DNA from 2 places in the Methylosinus sp. PW1 genome. Region 2 is predicted to be linked to the other one. Evidence: predicted binding sites of a transcription regulator. Region 2 holds the regulator's gene; the other holds the start of a gene.
The links. Region 2 encodes LexA, which represses DNA repair genes until DNA is damaged. Its sites were predicted from a motif close to TGTTCNNNNTGTGTTCNG; they were not measured.
Positions count from the first base shown of each region.

Region 1 (11,244 bases), on a different contig from region 2:
GACAGGCAAGTCAGTCATGCACATGAAAATTTAATACGTGAAAAGGCAACCACATCGGCGTCGGCGCGGCGCTCGCGCCGCTGCGCGATGACGGCGTTCTCATTCTCGGCAGCGGCAACAGCTTCCATAATCTGCGCACATTCTTCGACGGCGAGGCGAAGGCCGCCGCCGGCTTCGACGCCTGGCTGACAGATGCCGTGACGAAGCCGAGCCCCGAGGAGCGCAATGCGCTGCTCGCGCAGTGGAGCGCGGCGCCGTTCGCGCGCGCCTGCCATCCGCGCGAGGAGCATCTTCTGCCATTGATGGTGGTCGCGGGCGCGGCTGGAGCGGATGTGGGACGCCGCGTCTTTCACGATGCCGTCATGGGCAAGGCGATTTCCGGCTTCGCCTTCGGCTGAGTGCGCGGCTCGACCGCTCAGGCCGCGTCGCGCGCTTCCGCGGGTCCGAAATAGTCGAGATAGCGCGCGTCGATCTCGGCGACGCGCAAGACGACGAACACATCCGTCGTGTTGAACTTGCGATCGACCACGGCGCCGTCGCCGAATTTGGCGCCGCAGCGCAGATAGCCCTTTATCAGTGGCGGCAGCGCGCTCATCGCCTTGCGCGGATCGACCGCCTCTTTCGCCAGCATCTCCATCGGCACATGCATTTCGCGCCGCGCGCTCACGCGCCAATCTTCGTCGGCGCGCGCATGATGCGCGAGAAAGCTCAGCGCCGCCGCATGGGCGAGCGGATTGGCGCCCTCGAGGCTCGCGCAGCCGATCATCGCATCGATGCGATGATGCCGCACATAAGCGAGTATGCCGCGCCACAAGAGCTCGATCGTGCGCTTGCCGCGATATTGCTCGAGCACACAGGAGCGGCCGAGCTCGAGAAAGCGCGCTCCGCCGTGACGGGCGAGCAGCGGCGCAATGTCATATTCGCCGGCCGAGTAGAATCCGCCCTTCTTCTGCGCGACGTCGCCGCGCAGCAGGCGATAGGCGCCGACGACCTTGGGCTTGATCTTGCCGAAGCGGTTGCGCGCCGCATGATCGATGACGATGAGATGATCGCAGAATTTGTCGAAGCGATCGGCGTCGCGCCGCGTGATCGCGGCCTTGGCGTCGGGAATTGCGCCGCCCTTGCGGAAGAAAACCTTGAAGCGCAGCCTTTGCGCCTTGCGGATTTCCTTCTTGCTGCAGGCGAGCCGCACCTCGAGCGAGCCGAGCAGCGCGAGCGGGCCTTCGAGCCCGCCATGCTTTTTCTTTTTCGGCTTCAGGAGATTTTGCGGCTTCAGCAGGGGAAAGGCGCCTGCGATGATCTTGCGGCCGGCGTCGGCGTGGATCGCCCACATTTCGCGTATCGTCTCCGCTCGTGTCGCGCTCGCGCTTTGCGAGCGCTTGCGTTCGAAGCGTTAGATCACGGGCGGGCGAAGCTTTTGTGACGACCTGCGGCGTTCGGATCGCGAGCTTTCGGACTCGCATCGCGCGCAAATATCTCTCGGAGACGGCGCGCGAAGATGCGCGCCGTCTCGTTTGTCTTTCTTCAGCGCCGATGCGTCTCGGCCTGCGGTCCGCTCAGCAGCGGCGTTATTCGGCGCACGGTCACGCGGCGATTCTCGCGCGAGGGGCCTTGGGTCTGCACTTTGAGATATTGCTCGCCATAGCCTTGTGTCGTGAGATTTTCCGGCGGCACGCCGAAGTCGCGCGACAATATCGTCGCCACCGATTGAGCGCGGCGATCGGAGAGCGACAGATTGTCGACGTCCGAGCCCACCGCATCCGTGTGGCCTTCGATAAGGAACACTTCGGCGGGATTGCGCTTGATCGCTTCGTTGAGCGCCTCTGCGACCGTTACGAGGCGTTGCGCCTGATCCGGAGTGATCGCCCAGGAGCCCGTGTCGAAATTGATCGTGTCGATATCGACGCTGCGCGTATAGGCGCGCACGGACGGGCTGTAGCGAATCTCGTCCAGCGTGTAGCGGCGCGGCATGGGCGCGAGCGGCGGCGCCGTCAGCGTCTCATAGATCAGACGCTCGTCGGCGGCGCCGTAATCGACGACATAAGCGTCCGGCGCGATCTCGATCGGTGGCGGCGGCAGCACGACCACCTCCTCCGCAAAGCCGCGCGGCGGACCGCGGAAGCCATTGTCGATGAGGATGACCTCGCGGCCGTCGGGGAAGCGGCGCAAGCGGCGCAGCAGCACGCCATTGGCGTCGGTGTAGGTGAGCACCTCGCCGCCGTCGCGGCGGGCGTAGACGCTCACATATTCCTCGCCGCGTCGCTCGCTGCGCAGATTGCCGCCGAGCTCGCGGAAGCGCTCGTTCTCATCGTGACGGATGAAGGCGCCGCCGCCCTCTCGGACGATGGTGCGGCCGGGCTCTTGCACGACCGTCACGCCGTCGCGCTCGAATTGCTGGCGGCGTGCGTGCACGTCGTCGAGCCGATGCGCGCCGGGCTGGCTCAGCACGAAGCCGCCGACGAGGCCGGCCGCCGCGCCGATGGCGGCCGCCGCGGCCGGGGAGACGCGCGGTCCGCCGCCCGCCGGCGGCGAGCCATAGGCGGCTCCAGCCGGGGGCGGCCCGCCTGCCGGCGGAGCGCCATAGGCGGCGCCTCCGGCCTGCTGCGGAACATGCGGCGGGACGCCGCCGGCGCCGGGAGGCGCGGCGGGCGGGATCGCGCCTTGCTGTCCGGGCGGCAGAAAGCGTCCGCCAGGACCTGCGGCCGGCGGCGCGCCCGCACGATCTCCGGCCGGAGCAGCGCCGGGCGGCGGGCCATTGGGACGCGGCGCAGCGCCGGGCTGGGCCGTGGACGGCAGGAAGTTTCCGCCCTGCGCCGGCGTCCCGGCGGGCGGCTGTCCATGCGGCGCCGGCGCCTCGGGCGCGCCGCCGGCCGCTGGTGTGGGATGCGGTCCGCCGAGATGCGCCGGCGCTCCATTCGCGCCATTGGGCGGAAGGTTTTGGCCGCCGCCGGCGGGCGGGACCGCGGAGCGCGCCGGCTGGGCGGGGACGGCGGGCGAGGCGGGAGGCTGCTGTCCAATAGCGGGCGTGACGATCGGAGCGGCTGGCGCGATGCGCGCGGCGGGCGCGCCGGCGCCGGGGCCATGGTCGCCGCTCGGAGCGGGAGCGGGGGGCCGGCCAGCGGTGGGAGCGCGATTCTCATGCGGGATGGCGGGCGAGGGGCTCTGGGCGGCGGCCGGATTGGCGGGCGCGATTGGATGGGGAATGGGAATGGCCGCAGGCGCCGCCGTGGGATGCGGCGGCGGAGCTTGCCGAATCGGCGCGGCCTGCTGCGGCGGATGGATTATGGCGGGGGAGGGCGGGGCCGGCGGCGCTGCGCGCAGCTGCGGGCGCGGAAACGGCGGGGCGCCGGCTCCGGGATAGGGGGCGGGCGGCGGCGCGGAGGGCGCATGCTGAATGGGCGCCGGATGGAAAGGCGCCGCGGGCGGGGCCGCGGGGCCGGATGGGGGGCTGGCGCCGGTTGGGCTGGCCGCTGCGCCGGTGGGCGTTTTTCGTGATTTGGATCATAGCCTTGCGGCGCGGCCTGCGCCAGCAACAGGGCTTCGCCGGCCGCCGCCGGCGCAATTCCGGCTTGCGGGCCGAGCGCCAGCGACGGCGTCATCAGCCCCGCGAGCAGCAAATTTTTTCGTCTCGACATCGTGTTCTCCCGTCAAGGGCGTGAGCAATCGCAATCCCCGCGCTGCCGTTGTGACCTGCGCGCGGGGCGAAATTTTTTCTTTTTTGTGGCTATGGCGGCGCGCCGTCAGATCGCCTCGCGATCGCCATTCGCGCGGCGGCGCGCGACGTCGATCGCCTCGAGAATCGTCCTCGACAGGGCGTCGAACTCGACGGGCTTGGTCAGCAAGAAATCGACCCCGGCTCCGCGTGCGGCGCGCTCGTCTTCCTCGAGCGCGCTGGCGGTCAGCGCGATGATCGGCAGCCGCCGCGCGCCCATGCGCGCCTCCTCCGCGCGAATGAGGCGCGTCGCCTCGAGGCCGTCGAGCTCGGGCATGAAGACGTCCATCAATATGGCGTCGAAGGGCCGCAGCCGCCCGCCGATGGAGGAGCGCGCCAGCTCGACGGCGCGCGCGCCATCCTCCGCGCGCGTGACCAGCGCGCCGAGCTTCTCGAGATGGCGGCAGACGATCAGCGCATTGACGTCATTGTCCTCGGCGACGAGCATGCGGCGGCCGGCGAGCGTGCGCTCGGGCGCGACGTAATCCGCGTCATTGCGCGTCGGCGGCGGGGCGGCGGACAGGCGCTCGACCAGCGAGGCGGCGCGCACCGGCTTCACCAACCAGCCGTCGAAATGGCGCAGCGCCGCCTCGCCGAAGGCGCGTCGCTCCATGGGCGAGAACATCAGGAACACGCGGCCGGCGCCGGCGCGGCGCGCCTCGTCGGCGAGACGCTCGGTCGCCTCCTCGCCGAAGGCGCAATCGACGATGACGGCGTCGAAACGGCCATCCGGCTCGCCGTCCAGACGGCGCGCGCCATGCGTCTCCTCCCGCGCGATCTCGGTCTGCGCGCCGGCGCCGCGCAGGATCTCGGCCATGAACGGCCCTTCGAAGATCGTCGGCGAGACGATGAGGACGCGCGAGCCGGCGAGCGGCCGCTTGCGTTCGCGCGTGCGGTCGTCGAAGAGCGCATGCGGCCCGCGCGGCAAAGTGAAGGCGAAGACCGCCCCGGCGCCGGCCTGCTCCTCTATCTCCAGCCGGCCGCCCATCAGCGCGGCGAGATGGCGCGAGATGGCGAGGCCGAGGCCGGTGCCGCCATGGCGCCGCGTCGACGAGCCGTCGCCTTGCTCGAACTCCTCGAAGATGATCTCGCGCGCCGCCGGCGCGACGCCCGGCCCCGTGTCGGCGACGCGAAACGCCAGCGCGCCTTTGGCGTCGCGCTCGACGCGCAGGCCGACGCCGCCGCTCGCGGTGAAGTTCACGGCGTTGCCGGCGAGATTGACCAGCACCTGGCGCACGCGCGCGGCGTCGCCGGCCACGATTTCCGGCGCGTCCGGCGCGATATAGCTCGCGATCTCGAGATGCTTGGCCTGGGCGCGCGGCGCCAGCAGCTCGACGACGCCCTCGACGAGCGGCGCCAGCGCGAAAGGCTCGACCGAAAGCTCGATCTTGCCGGCCTCGATCTTGGAGAAATCCAGAATATCGTCGATGAGCTGGGCCAGCGAGCGGCCGGAGGCGGCGATCGCCTCGACATAGCTCGCCTGCTCGGCGTCGAGCCGCGTCGCCGCGAGCAATTGCGCGAGGCCGAGCACGCCATTGAGCGGCGTGCGAATCTCATGGCTCACCGTGGCGAGAAAGCGCGATTTGGCCTGGCTCGCCGCCTCGGCGCGGTCACGCGCGGCGGCGGCGGCGCGCAGCTCCCAGATTTCGTCGCGCAATCCCTCGAGCTCGGTCTCGACCGCGCGGCGCCGGCGCGCCCGCCGCGCGCGCGCGAGCCATAGCCAGACGCCCGGCGCGAGAGCGGCGAAAAACGCGAGAACGGCAAAAACGCAAGGAGGAACAGCGGGCATGCGGGATGGTCCAAAGCCATACGACGAAGATGCAATTATTCCACGGCAATCGACAGAAAAGTATGAATTGGGCTCAAGCGGCGACGCGGGCTCCGGCGGAGCCGCCGCGATAGGCGAGAGCTTCGGCGAGATGGCGGCGCGCTATGGCGTCCGAGCCGTCGAGATCGGCGATGGTGCGGGCGAGCTTCAGCGCGCGATGGAAGCCGCGCGCAGAGAGGCCGAGGCGCTCGGCCGCCTCGCGAATCAGCGCCGTTCCAGAGGCGTCGAGCGCGGCAGCTTTCTCGATCGCGCTGGCCGGCGCGCTGGCGTTGGTGGTGGAGCCGGAAAGGCCGAGAGCCGCATAGCGTCGGCCCTGCCGCTCGCGCGCCGCGGCGACGCGCGCCGCCACCTCGGCCGAGCCCTCGGCCGGCGGCGGCAGCACGAGATCGGCCGCCGAGACCGCCGGAACCTCGATCCTGAGGTCGAAACGGTCGATCAGCGGGCCGGAGAGCCGCGCCTGATATTGGGCGATGCAGCGGTCATTGGGCTGGCGCCGGCAGGCGAAGCCCGGCTCCAGCGCATGGCCGCAGCGGCAGGGGTTCATCGCCGCGACGAGCTGAAAGCGGGCCGGATAGACGGCGCGATGATTGGCGCGGGAAACGGCGACCTCGCCGGTCTCCAGCGGCTGGCGCAGGCCGTCGAGCGCCTGCGCCTGGAACTCCGGCAGCTCGTCGAGGAACAGCACGCCATTATGGGCGAGCGAGATCTCGCCCGGACGCGCATGGGAGCCGCCGCCCACCAGCGCCGGCATGGAGGCGGAATGATGCGGCGCGCGAAACGGGCGCCGATCGGTGAGCTCGCCGCCGGCGATCTCGCCCGCGACGGAATGAATCATCGAGACTTCCAGAAGCTCGCGCGGCGACAGCGGCGGCAGAATGGAGGGGAGGCGCGCCGCCAGCATGGATTTGCCGGCGCCGGGCGGGCCGTTCATCAGCAGATTATGGCCGCCGGCCGCCGCGATCTCCAGCGCCCGCTTGGCGCTCTCCTGGCCCTTTATGTCGGAGAGGTCCGGCAGCGCGGCGGCGGCCGCGCGCACGGCCGGCTCGGGCCGCAAGAGCGCCTGCACGCCTTTGAGATGATTGACGAGCTGGATCAGCGAGCGCGGCGCGATCACCTCCATGTCGCTCGACGCCCAGGCCGCCTCCGGCCCGCATTGGCGCGGGCAGATGAGCCCATGGCCGCGCATGTTGGCGGCGACCGCGGCGGGCAGAACGCCGGCGACCGGCGCGATGGCCCCATCGAGCCCCAATTCGCCGAGCACGGTGAAGCCGTCCAGCGCATCCGAGGGGATGGCACCGATCGCCGCCATCACGCCGAGCGCTATCGGCAGATCATAATGGCTGCCCTCCTTGGGCATGTCGGCCGGCGCGAGATTGACGGTGATGCGCTTGGCCGGCAGGGCGAGGCCGGAGGCGACGAGCGCCGCCCGCACGCGCTCCCGCGATTCGGCGACCGCCTTGTCGGCGAGGCCGACGAGGGTGAACACGACATTGCCGCTGGCGATCTGCACTTGGACGTCGACAGGCTTGGCCTCTATGCCCTCGAAGGCGACCGTCGCGACTCTGACCACCATGGCGAAAAGCTCCGAGACCCCGATATCGCTCTGACGCAAACGCCGCCATAGTAGACGCGCGATTTCGCCTCCGCAAGAACAATATGAGAACGAAAATTGGCCATGCTTCGGCAACTGGCCGCTAACCGGCGAGAGCTAGTCTGGGGCCGGTTTTAAGGATCGGCAATTTCGGCTCTCGCGGACGCGTCGCCATCGTGCGGCCGCGCTCTCGTGAGCTAAGAGCGCTTTGCGATCGGACAGGGCCGTTCGATCGATCAGAATTCGCGCCGGGGGATATCGCCCTCGAGAGCGCAAAGGGCTTCGCCCGAGAGATGGGGTCGGCGATATGTCTCAGAACAAACGGATGACGAGGGCGCTCGGCGCCGCGGCTTTGGCGCTGGCGATCGGCTTCGGCGCCCCGAAGGCGATGGCGGCCGAATGCGGGCGCAATGGCGAGGGATTCGAGGCCTGGCTCAGCAGCTTCGAGAAAGAGGCCGCTGCGGCGGGAATTTCCAAGGCGGCGATCGATTCTTCGCTTCGCGACGTCTATTACGATCGCTCGGTGATCTCGCATGATCGCGGGCAGAAAGTGTTCCGCCAGACCTTCGAGCAATTCTCCGCGCGCATGGCCAATTCCTTCCGCGTGAGCAAGGGGCGCGCGCTGCTGCAGAAGCATGCGGCGCTGTTCAAGCGCATCGAGCAGAAATATGGCGTGCCGGGGCCGGTCATCGTCGCGATCTGGGGGCTGGAGACGGATTTCGGCTCCTATCTCGGCGATTTCTCGACGATTCGCGCGCTGGCGACGCTCGCCTATGATTGCCGTCGCGCCGACAAGTTCCGCGCCGAGCTGCTGGACGCGCTGCGCATCGTGGAGCGCGGCGATCTCGATCCCGCGCAAATGCGCGGCGCCTGGGCCGGCGAGATCGGCCAGACGCAGTTCATGCCCTCGTCCTATCTGAAATTCGCCGTGGATTTCGACGGCGACGGCAAGCGCGATCTCGTTCACAACACGGCGGATGTGCTCGCCTCCACCGCCAATTTTCTGCATGGCTATGGGTGGAAGCCGGGCGCCGGCTGGGACGAGGGCGAGCCGAATTTTCCGGCGCTGCTCGAATGGAACAAGGCGAAGGTCTATTCCAAGACCATCGCCCTGCTCGCCGACAAGATCAAAGGCGGGAGCGACACGCGCGCCTCGGGAATGGACAATCCCGTCGAGAAGGCGCGATGAGCGGCCGCGTCCTGCGCTCGGCGGAGGATCACTCCGCCGGTTCGGCCTCCGCCGTCTTCAGCGAATGGATCGGCCGGTGCCGTAGATAGATGAAGAACATGGCGATGACGCCGACGCCCATGAGCAGATAGAGGGGCAGGGTGCGCATGAAGCTCATGCCCACGGAGAAGGGGAAGCGCGACACCCAGCGCTCGCCATGGTCGCCGGTCACGGTGACTATGCCGACGAAATAGCCCGCATCGGGAAAGTCGTGCTCGAAATTGATCGTGCCGGTCGGATAGGTGCGCGGGCCGCGATAGGCGACGGTCGCAGCGTCTATGTCGGCGTTCTCTTTCTCCTCGCCGCCGATATCCTTGACGATTCTGATCTCCACCGCCATGTCGCGCAGCTCGTCCTGCTCGGCGTCCAGCGCGATGATCATGTGGCCGGTCGCCGGAATATCCTCGCAGAACTCGTTCTTGGAGGCGTCCGGCATATAGCCGGTGAAGTTCATTATGTCCGGCCCGATGAACAGCCGACACCGCCCCTCGGCGGAGCCGAGCCGGCCATGGGCCGAGGCGGGGGCCGCGGCGCCGAGAAGCGTCAGAAGAAGGACGAGGAGAACGGGCGGCGTGGAACGAGTCGCAGGACGTAGAAACCCATCGATCGACCGCCAGAACGGGGCAAGACCGCTGTCGGACATGATGATTCCCCCATGGAGCATGTGTTGCGGGCCTCGTTCCGTGGGCGCCTTCGCTCCGACGACGAAGCGAGAGCCGGTTCGGCCGACCCGGTCGCTCGCCGCCTGCGACAATGCGGCATGTTAGCGCATTCTGAGGGAGCGGCAAGAGCGTGCACGGGCTCGGCTTTTGTCCGCCTCCCGGCATAGAATTGCCGCCCGCCGCGAGTCCTATACTGCGCCTTTTGCTTGCGTTTTGCTCGCGATAGCGCGAACTTTGCCGCATTGCGCCCGCGGACTCTTGTTTTTCCGCGGGCCGCACGCCATATTCGACGGCGAGGACCGCGCCGATTGGCCGGATAGACCGGGCCGCGCGGCCTTTTTCGAGAGGATGCTATGTCCAATTTCGACCGCAACACGAGCTTCGGCTATCGGGGCGGGGTCTCCAGAGCCGGCACGGCCGAGATCGACCAGGGCCTGCGCGCCTATATGCTCGGCGTCTATAATTATATGGTCCTGGGTCTCGGCGTCACGGGCGTCGTCGCGCTCGGCACGCATATGCTCGCCGTGGCCAAGGAAGGCGGGCGGCAGATCGCCCTCACGCCCTTCGGCCAGATGCTCTACACCAGCCCGCTGAAATGGGCGGTGATGCTGGCGCCGTTGGCCTTCGTGTTCTTCCTGGGCTATCGCGCCGACCGCATCTCCGCGGCGACGGCTCGCAACCTGTTCCTCGCCTTCTCGGCGGTGATGGGCCTGTCGATGTCGTCGATCATGATCGTCTTCACCGGCGCGTCGATCGCCAAGGTGTTCTTCATCACCGCGGCGGCCTTCGGCGGCCTCAGCCTCTATGGCTATATGACGAAGCGCGATCTCTCGGCCTTCGGCTCCTTCCTGGTGATGGGCCTGTGGGGCCTCGTGCTCGCGAGCCTCGTCAACCTGTTCTTCCAGAGCAGCGCGATGCAGTTCGCCCTGTCGATCCTGTCGGTGTTCATCTTCGCGGGCCTCACCGCCTGGGACACGCAGTCGATCAAGGACGGCTATTATCAGAACGCCGGCTATGGCCAGGAGATGGTGCAGAAGCAGAGCATCTTCGGCGCTCTGTCGCTCTATCTCGACTTCATCAACATGTTCCAGTCGCTGCTCTACCTCTTCGGCGAGCGCAACGACTGATCGGACAATCCGATCCGGGATAAAGGAAGGCCCCGCTCCGGCGGAGCCTTTTCTTTTGCCGGCGTGCGCCAATGCGTTCAGTCGCGCACCAATTCGAGCTTCTTCTGCAGCACGGCGACGACGCGCGCGAGATCATGGCCGCGGCGCATGACGAGGCCGCCGGCGGCGACGACGCAATAGGCGCCCTGACGGCGCGCCAGCTCGGGATCTTTCTCGATGCGATAGAGCGGCGCCTCGCTGGCGCGGCGAAAGACCGAGAACACCGCCTTGGCGGATGAGAAATCGATGGCGTAATCGCGCCATTCGCCGGCGGCGACCTTGGCGCCATAGAGATCGAGCAGAAGTCGCAGCTCACGCCGATCGAAGGACACGAGCGGAGCGCTGCGCTCGGGCGCGGCCCTGGCCCGGTCCGCTTCATTGGTCGCGCGGCCTGCCACGACAGAGAGCAGGCCGCGCCGCCGGCTGGGATCGGTCGTCTCCGTCTCACTCATGCCGCTTTCCTCATTTCATGGGCATGATCGCGCGGCAAATGCGCGAGGGCAAGACAAAGATGACAATGAGACGACGATGGGCCGCGCGCGCCTGGCCGAGATTTCACATTTTCGCCAATATCGAGCCCCTTGTCCGCCAAAGGAGCCGACCAATATCTAGCCCATTGCCTCGACACGCTCGGGAAGCCGTTTTTCCGGATTTCGTCAGCCCCCCAGCCCCCCGGAAGGGCGCTTTTCGAGCACATGAGTTCGTGGCGATGGACGGGCCGGCCGGGCGACGCTCGGGCGGCCCGTCTTGTTTCGGGCTTTCCCCACGGCGCCTCGTCTCTCCACGCTTTCGCAAGTCTCGCGCGATCGAGTCGCGCGACCCATGGCGCCGTCTTGCAACTTCGCGGACGATCCCCGATATCACTCTCGCGTTTCGCTCGAGGCGGCTCGACGGACGCCATTGCCGATCAATGACGATCTCTATATCCCGGCCAGAGCCAACGCGCCGTCGGCCATGCTTTCATTTGCGGAAAGCGGCGCGCGCGGCGGAGCCGACAGAAAAAGCGGAGACGAGCCCGTGACCGACCACGCCGAAACACAGACGATCGACGCAGCCG
Region 1 is NZ_JQNK01000009.1:813,201-824,444, reverse strand. Features, by position in the region: gene K369_RS13190 (class III extradiol ring-cleavage dioxygenase) at 81-398, shown strand; gene K369_RS13185 (GNAT family N-acetyltransferase) at 416-1,333, opposite strand; gene K369_RS27725 (OmpA family protein) at 1,525-2,448, opposite strand; gene K369_RS13175 (ATP-binding protein) at 3,741-5,501, opposite strand; gene K369_RS13170 (YifB family Mg chelatase-like AAA ATPase) at 5,575-7,113, opposite strand; gene K369_RS13165 (lytic transglycosylase domain-containing protein) at 7,439-8,320, shown strand; gene K369_RS13160 (hypothetical protein) at 8,349-9,002, opposite strand; gene K369_RS13155 (Bax inhibitor-1/YccA family protein) at 9,375-10,148, shown strand; gene K369_RS13150 (DUF2794 domain-containing protein) at 10,226-10,639, opposite strand; gene htpG (molecular chaperone HtpG) at 11,142-11,244, shown strand, end outside.
Region 1: the regulator LexA is predicted to act here: its motif matches at 7,188-7,205, upstream of K369_RS13170 (YifB family Mg chelatase-like AAA ATPase).

Region 2 (11,244 bases):
AGCTTGACATCGGTGAGCTGAAAATCGCGCAGGCCGACGCTGGCCTTGGCGGAGAGCTGCACATTCTCGAAGGGGCCGGGCAGCGGCGCGCTCACCTTGGCGAGGCCGAGCGCATGGCGCAGCGAGGGCGAGGAGGCGGTGATGCGGCCCATATAGCGCGGCTTGGCGCCGAGCTGGCCGAAGCCTTCCGCCTCCAGCCGCACGCTGTCCGAATCGAGCCGCACCGTGACCGGCGTCTGCTCGCCGCGCAGCAACGCGCCGGGCTTCAGCACCCAGAGCATGGCGCGCGGCCGCTCGCCGCCCCAGGAGAAGGCGGCGTCGAGCGTCGCCGGCGAGCCGACGGTGCGCCAGTCGAGCGTCGCGTCAATGTCCTGCAAAGTCTCCTCGCCGCCCGAATATTTGAGCCTTGCGACGCCGGAGACGATGGAGACGCCGCCGAGCCGGGCGCGGTCGGCCTTTTCGGCCGCCGGCGTCGAGGGCCGCGCCGCCGCGGCGCGCACGGCGGCGCCGGAGGCGCTCATCGGCTTGCGATCGAGATCGACCTCTATCGATGGGCGGATGAGCTCGATATCGGCGATTTCCAGGCGGCCGGCGAGCAAGGGCAACAGCAGCACATTGCCGTGCAGCCTGTCCGCCTCGATGGTCAGCGCCGCGGTGGGATCGGCGAAGGCGATGCTGTCTATGGTGATGTGCGGGCGCGGCAGCAGCGAGAAGGTCGAGCGGCCCTTGGCGGCGATGAACAGGCCGGAGGAGGCGTTGAGCTGGCCGGAAATCTCCTCGAGCAAAGCATTGGTCGAGAAGGTCCAGGGCGCGAGGGCCGCGCCGATCGCCACTGCGGCGACGGCGCAAAGAGCGATCAGCCAGCGGCGCGGGAGGCGCGGGAGAGACAGGCGGCGGCTTTGGCCCAAGGGCTTCGATCCTTCGATTTCGCGCATCGGGCCGGTCGAGTGCGACATTCCATCGTCCATGAAAAAAAGCGGGGCGGCCGCGGGCCGCTGGCGACGCAGCGCGCGCCCTCGGCGAGGGCGCGACACGAAACAACATGCCTTAATCGCTCAGCCGCTACGCGAAAAGGCCCGCGCGCCAAAAGCGCGCGAGGCCGGACCATGGCGGCAAAGGGCGGCGAGATCGTGGCGGCGCGAGGCTCTCAGTATTTGCGCAGAAGGCTGACCAGACGGCCCTGGATGCGGACGCGATCCGGCCCGAAAATGCGCGTCTCATAGGCCGGATTGGCGGCCTCGAGCGCTATGGAGGCGCCGCGCTTGCGCAGGCGCTTCAATGTCGCCTCCTCCTCGTCGATGAGGGCGACGACGATATCGCCGGTGTCGGCGCTGTCCTGCTTCTTCACCACGACGACGTCGCCGTCGAGAATGCCGGCCTCGATCATCGAATCGCCGCGCACCTCGAGCGCGAAATGCTCGCCGCCGCCGAGCATATCCGGCGGCAGGCTGATGGTGTGGCTGCGATTCTGCAGAGCAGAAATGGGCGTGCCGGCGGCGATGCGGCCCATGACCGGAATCGCCACTTGCTGATCGGACTCCGGCTCGCCGGCCGGCACGGGGCGCACGCGGCCGAGCGCGCCTTCAATGACCGAGGGCGAGAATTTGCCGCCGCGCGCGGCGACGCGGGGCGTCGCCGATTCAGGGAGGCGCAGCACCTCGAGCGCACGGGCGCGATTGGGCAGCCGGCGAATGAAGCCGCGCTCCTCGAGCGCGAGAATGAGCCTGTGAATGCCGGATTTGGAGCGCAGATCGAGCGCGTCCTTCATCTCGTCGAAGGAGGGCGGCACGCCGGTCTCCTTCAGGCGCTCATGGATGAAGCGCAGCAGATCGCTCTGTTTCTTGGTCAGCATGGAAGCCCCCCGGCGCCGCCCGCCCGCGTCGCGCCACGACCGAACCCGAGCATGATGCCGCGGGTTCATAAACAAATCATGAACGGGAGGATAGGCGTTCTCGGTGCGTTCCGCAAGGGCGGTATCGCGAGTAACTTTCTGTCGAACGCCGAAGTGGAGCGACCATCGCTATTTGAGCGCGACAGACATCGCTATTTGGAAATCCATTTCTGAAATCCGCGTAATTTCAAACAGATAAGTCACCTGCGATTGCCGAACTAATTGCCGAAAGTTCTTGAAGGTCGCGTGCGGCCGCCATCTCATTGAGAACGCGCATGTTTTCGTTTCTATGATTGCCGAAAGTCTAAGCGTGATTTCCTCGATTGCCGAAAGTTTTGCCGAAAGTCAGTCCTTGCTTTCGTCGATCGGCTCGCTCAACTCTCGCTCGATGTTAAGATCATAATGCCCCGACAAGAGCACAGCAAAAGCCGACGCATCGCGACGCAAATCGGCCTTTGATCGATCTTTTGCGGGGGCAGAAATAACAGAGAGACTGTCGCTATCGTTTGACAGCGATGGTAGTTCCTGCCCAAATACGTCTATCAACGCCCCCGCTATGGCATTTCTGTTAATTAACGAGCGACCATTGTTTATTGGATACGTGGGGTCGATGCTGGCATAACGACATATTTTTTCGTAAACCCAAAGTGGCATGTCATTTTTATTTAAGTAATTCTGAAGCGACCGATACGGAACCTCGATTTTTTCGGCAAGCGTCGTGAGTTTAATCGAACGGCGGCGGAGTGCTTCTCTGAGAGCCGCAATCGTGTCGTCGGTCTTAGCATCGGTCATTGACAGCCACTCGTTTAGGTGCATATTTTAAATTATGCACCAAATCAGACGCACCCTAACCCTAGTTGTCCCGCCGTCGGATGATCTTTACCTGATGGTCCGGGCGGGCTTTGTTGCGCAGGGCACGACGCTCAACGCGTGGTGTATCGCCAATCGTGTCACGCGGCAATCCGTCGAGAAAGCCCTACGTGGCCAGCGAAATGGCAAGGTTTCGCACTCACTTCGCGAAATCGTCGTCGCGGCGGCACTACAGCGCGAGCCGGGCGCCGCATGAACGAGTTTGTTCCCATATCTGCGATTGCGGGCGCGGCCGGGAAAACCGAGCGGACCTTGGAAATCGCCGTCTCTCGCATCGCCAGCGGGAAGGCGACGACTTGGCGCGGCGCTGCTCTTATCGTCCGCACGGTCACGGGCCGGGGCGGAAAGTCTGGGGTCCGCTACGAAGTCCGCGTCGATAGCCTCCCGCTCGGCCTTCAAGAGCGTTTGAAAGCCTCTTCACAGCCCGCCGAACCCCGCACTGTAGATTTCCGTCGAGATTTGACCCGGGATTTCCATTGAGAAGTGACCCGGGTTGAAGATGGCTTGCGGCTCAGTCGGTCGTCAAGTTTTGGTCTTTTCCTTTGCAGGTTTGTCCGCCTTCGCCGAGCTGTCCTTGAACCGGAAGCTGTCGTTTCCAGTTTCGAGGATATGGCAGCGGTGAGTGAGGCGATCGAGCAGAGCCGTCGTCATCTTGGCGTCCCCGAAGACGGCGGCCCATTCGCCGAAGCTCAGATTCGTCGTGATGATGACGCTGGTTCGCTCGTAGAGCTTGCTCAGCAGATGGAACAGCAACGCCCCGCCGGAGCCGCTGAACGGCAGGTAGCCGAGCTCATCGAGGATGACGAGATCGGAATGAACGAGCCGCGCCGCGACTTGGCCCGACTTGCCTTGGTGCTTTTCGGCTTCGAGCGCGTTTACGAGCTCGACGGTGGAGAAGAACCGCACACGCTTTCTGTGATGCTCGATCGCCTGGACGCCGATCGCTGTCGCCAGATGCGTCTTGCCCGTGCCAGGTCCCCCGACCAGGACGGCGTTATGCGCATCCTCGAGGAACTCGCAGCGATGAAGCTGGCGCGCGAGCGCCTCGTTGACCTCACTGCTGGCGAAGTCGAAGCCGGCGAGATCGCGATAGTTCGGGAACCGCGCGGACTTGAGCTGGTAGGCGATCGATCTCACCTCCCGGTCGGCGGTTTCCGCCTTCAAGAGTTGCGACAGGATCGGCAGCGCGGCCTCGAAGGCCGGGGAGCCTTGCTCGGTCAGCTCGCTGACGGCTTGCGCCATGCCGTGCATTTTGAGACTGCGCAGCATGATGACGATGGCGCCGGCGGCGGGATTATGACGCATGGCGCGCCTCCCGACCCTTGCGCAGCGCGTCGTAACGCTCGACATTGGCCTGCGGCTCGGTGGTGAGCGTCAGCGCGTTGGGCGGTTTCACGGGCGGCGCGTCGACCGGCTTGCCGTCCACCAAGCGATGCAACAGGTTCAAGATGTGCGTCTTGGTCGGCGCGCCGGCCTCCAGCGCCAATTGGACGGCGGTCAGCACGGCCTGCTCGTCGTGCTGTAGGACCAGAGCCAAAATCTCGACCATCTCACGGTCGCCTCCCGGCTTCTCGAGCATGCGCTGTTGCAGCGTCCGTAAGGCGACCGGCAGTTCCGCGAAGGGCGCGCCATTGCGCAGCGCGCCCGGCTTGCGCTGGATGACGGAGAGATAATGCCGCCAGTCGTAGACCGTCACGCTCTTGTCGTCATGCGACCGGGCGAAGACGCGGGCGTGCTCGCACACGATCTGCCCCTCGGCGGCGACGACGACGCGCTCAGGGTAGACCCGCACGCTGACGGGGCGATTGGCGAATGAAGCCGGCACGCTGTAGCGATTGCGGTCCAGATGGATCAGGCACGTCGGCGTGACCCGCTTGGTGTGTTCGACGAAGCCGTCGAATGGCCGCGGAGGCTGCATCAGTTGCGGAACCTCCTCGCGCCAAGCCTCCGCGATCGTCCCCGGCTGCGCGCTGTGCGGAATCTCGGCCCACAGCTCGCGGCATCGCGCCTCCAGCCAGTCGTTGAGCGCCGCCAGCGACGGAAAGCTCGGGATTGGCTGCCAGAGGCGATGACGAGCATCCTGAACGTTCTTCTCGATTTGCCCCTTTTCCCAGCCGGAGGCCGGATTGCAGAATGCGGCCTCGAACAGGAAGTGGCTGACCATCGCGGCGAAGCGGGCGTTGACCTGGCGTTCTTTGCCACGCCCGATCTTGTCGATCGCGGTGCGCATGTTGTCGTAGACGCCTCGCCGGGGCACGCCGCCCAGCACGCGGAAGGCGTGGTTGTGGGCGTCGAAGAGCATCTCATGCGTCTGCTGCGGGTAGGCGCGAAGGAAGAACGCACGGCTGTAGGAGAGCTTGAACTGGGCGACCTGCAACTTCGTCCGCTCGCCCGCGATGATCGCCCAATCCTCCGACCAGTCGAACTGGAACGCCTCGCCGGGCAGAAACGTCAGCGGCACGAACGCGCCGCGCCCGCAGGTCTGCTGCTCCCGATGCCGCGCCGCCTTCCACTCGCGCGCGAACGCCGCCACGCGATTGTAGGAGCCGTCGTAGCCGAGGGCGACCAGATCCGCGTGCAACTGCTTGACCGTCCGCTTCTGCTTGCGCGATTTTGCGGCCTCCTGACGCAGCATGTGCGCCAGCTTGTCGGCGAACGGATCGAGCCGGCTCGGTCGATCGGGCGTGGCGAACCCCGGCTCCACGCTGTCCGAGCGCAGGTATTTGCGCACCGTATTGCGCGACAGCCCCGTGCGTCGCGCAATCTCCCGGATCGAAAACTCCTGCCGATATCGCCAGCGTCGGATGACGCTCAATAACTCCATGTCGATCACTCCAAGGTCCCCCACGACGGTCGAGGGGGAAAGGTTCGAACATGGGTCAGTTCTCGGTGGAAAAACTCGTGCTGCCTGGGTCAGCTCTCAGTGGAAATCAACACCCGTCGACACGGGGAATGTTCGACTTTTATCGCTCCAATAAGGGACGCATCGAAAAGGATATCGCGCTTTCGACGCAAGCCATGGGCTTCGAAGCGGCCGACGTCTGGAAGAACAAGGACGCCTCGACGGCCTTCAAGGCTCTCGAGCGCCAATTCGAGAATTTCAAGCGCACATCGGCCGAACCGCTCATGGGCGCCGGAACCTCGGGTCTCCATGGCGCGACGTCTTTTCTCGATTGGTGGGAATCCAATGTCGAGGATCGCCCATGGGTGGATACGCTCCTCTCGGGAGCCGTTGGCGGCGGGGCGCTGTTCGCGGGCGCCAAGGGCGCGAATGCTCTCTTGTCTCTCAGGAACGGCGCGGGCGCCGCTTCGAAAGTCATCGGCGCGCCGAGCGACTTCGCGACGGAATTCGTCAAAGGGGCCGGAGGGACTGAGCGCGTCCTCGAGATCGCTCGCGGCGTCGGCGCAACGCTCCGTAACGGCCTCGCGCTCGGTGCGATCCAATGGGCGGGACAATGGGCGCTCGGCAAGGCGGAGGAAAAAGCTTTCGGCTGGACGCCCGAGACCTTGGCTCGCAACGAGGCCGAAATCACCCGTAGGGCTCATGAGTGGTGGCGCTCCCACGGAATTTCCCTGCCCTGGTGGTCGGACCCGCACAACCTCCCGGCTCCCCAGAAAGTCCCGACCTTTAGCGATTTGCATGACGCGCCCACCCCTCCGCCTGCCGCGCCACAGGTCGACGCCGCGAAAATGGAAGAAGGTCGCGACAAGGCGCGCGAGGTCGGGCGCGAGATCAAGGAAGCCCTCGAGGTCAAGGCCGAGCCGAGTGTAGAGACCGCAGGCCTGGAGAAAGCCCTCGGCCTCGCCCGCCAGCTCCGGCACGAATTGGAAAGTATCGGCCGAGTCGCCGGCAACATCCGATATGGAACCCGCGGGCTTGGCTCACATGGCCTTCACGACGGGCCGGAAGGCCATTGAAATCGGCTTGAAGGAGGCTTGAACCATGGCCGAATCATTCGACGTTCCGCTCTTCCGGCGGCCATGGTGGGAAAAAGACCCGGAAGTCGCCGCATTTCTGCGGTCGATTTTCGGGACGATGCCAGTCGGAGTAATGCCGGCGGCCATCGCGGCTCGGTTCTCGCCCGAACGAGCCCCGGCGAAGTCCTCGATTTTCCGCTACATGAATGTATTGCGAGGCCTGCCGCCGGTGCCGCCGAAGAAAAAGCGACGGCGCGGCCAAAGGCGGACGATCCCGGCTGATCGCGGCTGATCCCGGGCAATCCCGGTGAACATCACCAATTATCGCTGTCTATCACCCGATATCGATGTCTCGTCCAGAAGGCAAATCATCGCTTGATCGAGATCGTTCCCGGATAAATCTCGATGAAAATGCGCCTTCCTTCGCTGTCTCGACTTCGGCGCCACTCGTGCTCGATCACCGACATCGCGTCAGCAGCGCGCTGCGCAGCCTTCACAGTTTCGCACGAAAATTTTATAAGGCTCAGATTTATAAATCGCCTTTTACTGATCCCATTTTCTTTCGCGAGTTGCTTCATATCGCCGTCGAGACTCACGAGGATCGCTTCGTTTGCTTCGGCCAATGTGCAAACAAGTGGGTCTGGCGACCCTCGCGCGCCAGCGTCTCGAAGATAGATCACGTGGTGCCCCGCATCGGAAAAGACGCGCCCGACGCTGTCCGGCACGCATTCATCGAGGAACAAACGTAGGCGAATCTTCTCTGTCACGCGGCCTTGTTTTTCGACTTGTAAGAAATAGCGGCTTCTATGTCTTCTCTCGTAAGCGTCGGATATTCAGATCGAATCTGCTCGACGGTGTATCCCGCGTCGGCAAAGCTCTTGATCGCTTTCACAGGAACTCGCGTCCCAGCAATTACGGGAGAATTACTAACGACGTGGCGATGCGTCTCCACCGTCCCGATCATCGAAGATGAGCGTTCAGACATTTGCTGAACGTCGCGCTTGGTATCCGAGACCACTTTTTCGAGCGGTATCCCTATCGCATATTGTCCACTGACGATCTCTTTTTGCTTCCCATCGGCCGGGTCTACGAAATTTACTTTCCGCTTGAGAACATACAGAGTTGTTCGAGCCCATGCTCCATTGTCCATGGAGCACAGCCTTTTTGCCACTTCACGAATATGCTGCACGGACACAGAATACTGCTTCGTGAGCACATTCAACACTCTTAAGGCAGCGATATCCTGAAACGAATAGACGCGACTGAACGGCGCACGACGATCCGCAGCGGCAAACTGTGGGCAAAACAGTCGCGTCTTGTCCCAATAACGGAGCTGATTCACAGTAATCCCGGTAAGACGGGACGCCTGTTCCTCCGTAAAGGCCGAAACGATCTCATTAGGCGGTTTGTGAGCCATAAAGCACCCTACCGCGTTTAAATAGGCCGCAAAAGATAGAAATTCGACGGCAGCACCATGACGGGCGCCGATCGCCGCTGGAACGCAACGGTTACGAGAGCGGGAACTCGATCGCCACCCCTTACTGCGCCGCCGCCGCCTCCACGCCCAGCATCGGCCGCACATGGCGCGCGAAATCCTCTAGGGAGCGCAAATTCTTCTCCGAATCCCGCGAGATCGGCTTCAGCAAGATCGCCCGCGCGTCGGTCTCCTCGCGATAGGCGGCGATCTTTTCCGCCACCTCGTCGAAATCGCCGATCAGCGAGCGTTGCAGCAGGCCCTCCTCTGTCAGCGAGGCCGGCGCGGCGCCGTCCTGGCGGGCGAAATTGCCGCGCATGCGCTCGGCGAAGCGGGAGAGGAAGGGAACGGCCTCGGCCAGCGCCTGCTCGCGGCGCGGCGCGGCGAAATAGAAGCGCGCCATGGTGAAGCGCGGATCGCCCTCCGGCCCTGCGGCCTCGCGATAGATGCGCAAGGTCTCCTTGATCTGCTCTATGGGGAAAGGCGGGCCGGCCATCACGCCATGGCCATTGCGCGCGGCGTAGCGAATCGCCCCCGGCGTCGTGGTGGCGAGATAGGTGGGAATGGGCTTTTGCAACGGGCGCGGCGTGAGGCTGAGGCCATTGGCCTCGTAATGCGCGCCGGTGAACGTCACTCTGTCCTCATAGAGCAGGCGATTGACGAGGCCGAGCGCCTCCAGAGTCATCTCCCGCGTCGAATCCTTGCCGGCGCCGAAATGGCGGTTCTGCAATTCGAAAGGCCCGCCGCGCGCCACGCCGAAATCGAAGCGCCCCTTGGAGAGAAGGTCGATGGTGGCGACATCCTCCGCCACCTGAATCGGATTGCGGAAAGCGAGCAGCACCGCCGCCGAGCCGAGCCGTATCGTGCTCGTCACGCCGGCGAGATAGGAGAGAAGCGTGAGAATGGAGGGACAGGCGGCGTCCGGCTCGAAATGATGCTCGGCGACCCAGGCCTCCTCGAAGCCGAGCGCCTCGGCGTGACGCACCAGGCGCGTCTGCGTCTCGAAGCAGCGCGCATAATCCTGCTGCGGGTTTTCGTAAGTGGAGAAGACGCCGAACCGCATGGCGAGGGCCTCGAGATGCGCGCCGCCGCTCCGATGCGCGCCTTGGCTATATACGGCAGTTACATATCGTCATACAGAATATGGACGCAAAAGCCCGCCCGCAAGCGCAAAAACATTGGCGTCGCGCGGGAATTTCGGTCGGCCCATAGAAAGCTCTCGTCCAATCCGGCGGATGGGCGTCATAATAGAGAAATCAAATAAAGCGACGAGAAAAACATATTGATCGATCGTCGGCGCTGTGACGATTTTCCGATAGAAACAGTTGAAAAAGTCGCAACGCTCGGCATTGTCGAAAACCAGCACGCGCCACGAGGCGCTCATCGCGAAAAAGCGGGCGTCGCGAAGGCGGCGTTCGGGGAACCGTTCACGACGCCGCGGAGCGAGCGCAGCTCGATTTTTGGAGGATTTGATGTCGGTAGCAGCCGCAACGCCATCCCGGCAATTTTTCAGCCGGGAGCGCTCCATCGCAGCGCCCGGCTTCAATCGCTGGCTGGTGCCGCCGGCGGCGCTCGCCGTGCATTTGTGCATCGGCATGGCCTATGGATTCAGCGTGTTCTGGCTGCCGCTGTCGCGCGTCATCGGCGGCGCCGAGCCGAAGGCCTGCCCCGCGGATATGGGCTTTTTCGCCACCGTCTTCGCCACGAGCTGCGATTGGAAGATCAGCATGCTCGGCTGGACCTTCACTCTGTTCTTCGTCTTTCTCGGCTCCTCGGCGGCCGTGTTCGGCCATTGGCTGGAGACCGCCGGTCCGCGCAAGGCGGGCCTCGCCGCGTCGGTGTGCTGGTGCGGCGGCCTGCTGATCTCGGCGGCCGGCGTCTATCTGCATCAGATCTGGATGCTGTGGCTCGGCTCCGGCGTCATCGGCGGCATCGGCCTCGGGCTCGGCTATATTTCGCCGGTCTCGACGCTCATCAAATGGTTCCCGGACCGGCGCGGCATGGCGACCGGCATGGCGATCATGGGCTTCGGCGGCGGCGCGATGATCGGCGCGCCGCTGGCCGACAGGCTGATGTCCTATTATGCGGCTCCGGGCTCCGTTGGCGTGTGGCAGACCTTCGTCACCATGGCGGCGATCTATTTCGTCTTCATGGTGGGCGGCTCGCTCGGCTATCGCGTGCCGCGCGACGGCTGGAAGCCGGAGGGCTGGGAGCCTTCCGCCGCGGCCGCCAATAAAATGGTGACCAATCGCCACGTCCATCTGAACGTCGCCTGGAAGACTCCGCAATTCTGGCTGCTATGGGCGGTGCTGACCCTCAATGTCAGCGCCGGCATCGGCGTGCTGGGCATGGCCTCGCCCATGCTGCAGGAAGTGTTCGGCGGCAAGCTGATCGGCCTCGACATCGGCTTCTCCAGCCTCGACGCCGCGCAAAAGGCGAAGATCGCGGCCATCGCCGCCGGCTTCACGGGCTTGCTCAGCCTCTGCAACATCGGCGGGCGCCTGGCCTGGGCCACATGGTCCGACAAGCTCGGCCGCAAGACGACCTACGCCATCTTCTTCATCCTCGGCATAATTCTCTATTCGGCCGCGCCCTTCGCCGCGCAGCAGGGCAATGTCGTGCTGTTCGTGGCGTTCTTCTGCGTGATCCTCTCCATGTATGGCGGCGGCTTCGCCACCATTCCCGCCTATCTCGCCGATATTTTCGGCACGCATTATGTGGGCGCGATTCACGGCCGCCTGCTCACCGCCTGGTCGACGGCGGGCGTGCTCGGTCCGGTGCTCGTCAATTATCTGCGCGACTATCAGCTCGACCACGGCGTCGCGCGCGACGCGGTCTATAATCAGACCATGTATATTCTCGCCGGCCTGCTGGTTCTCGGCCTCGTCTGCGATCTCGCCGTGCGGCCCGTCGCCGAGAAGCTGTTCATGACCGATGAGGAGGTCGCGGCGGAGAAGAAGACCAGCGTCGCCGCCGTGGTTCAGGAAGAGAAAGAGCCGCACGCCGATTTCGAGGATTATGTCGAGGAGGGACAGGCTGCGGAGGCCGCCGCGGCCGATGCGCGTCGCGCCGCCGCAGCGCAGAATGGCAA
Region 2 is NZ_JQNK01000008.1:91,801-103,044, reverse strand. Features, by position in the region: gene K369_RS05920 (AsmA family protein) at 1-908, opposite strand, end outside; gene lexA (transcriptional repressor LexA) at 1,148-1,852, opposite strand; gene K369_RS26230 (helix-turn-helix domain-containing protein) at 2,237-2,683, opposite strand; gene istB (IS21-like element helper ATPase IstB) at 3,284-4,066, opposite strand; gene istA (IS21 family transposase) at 4,056-5,585, opposite strand; gene K369_RS05895 (hypothetical protein) at 5,714-6,679, shown strand; gene K369_RS26225 (DUF5615 family PIN-like protein) at 7,048-7,446, opposite strand; gene K369_RS25370 (DUF433 domain-containing protein) at 7,443-8,096, opposite strand; gene K369_RS05875 (LLM class flavin-dependent oxidoreductase) at 8,218-9,216, opposite strand; gene K369_RS26220 (hypothetical protein) at 9,286-9,681, opposite strand; gene K369_RS05865 (OFA family MFS transporter) at 9,626-11,244, shown strand, end outside.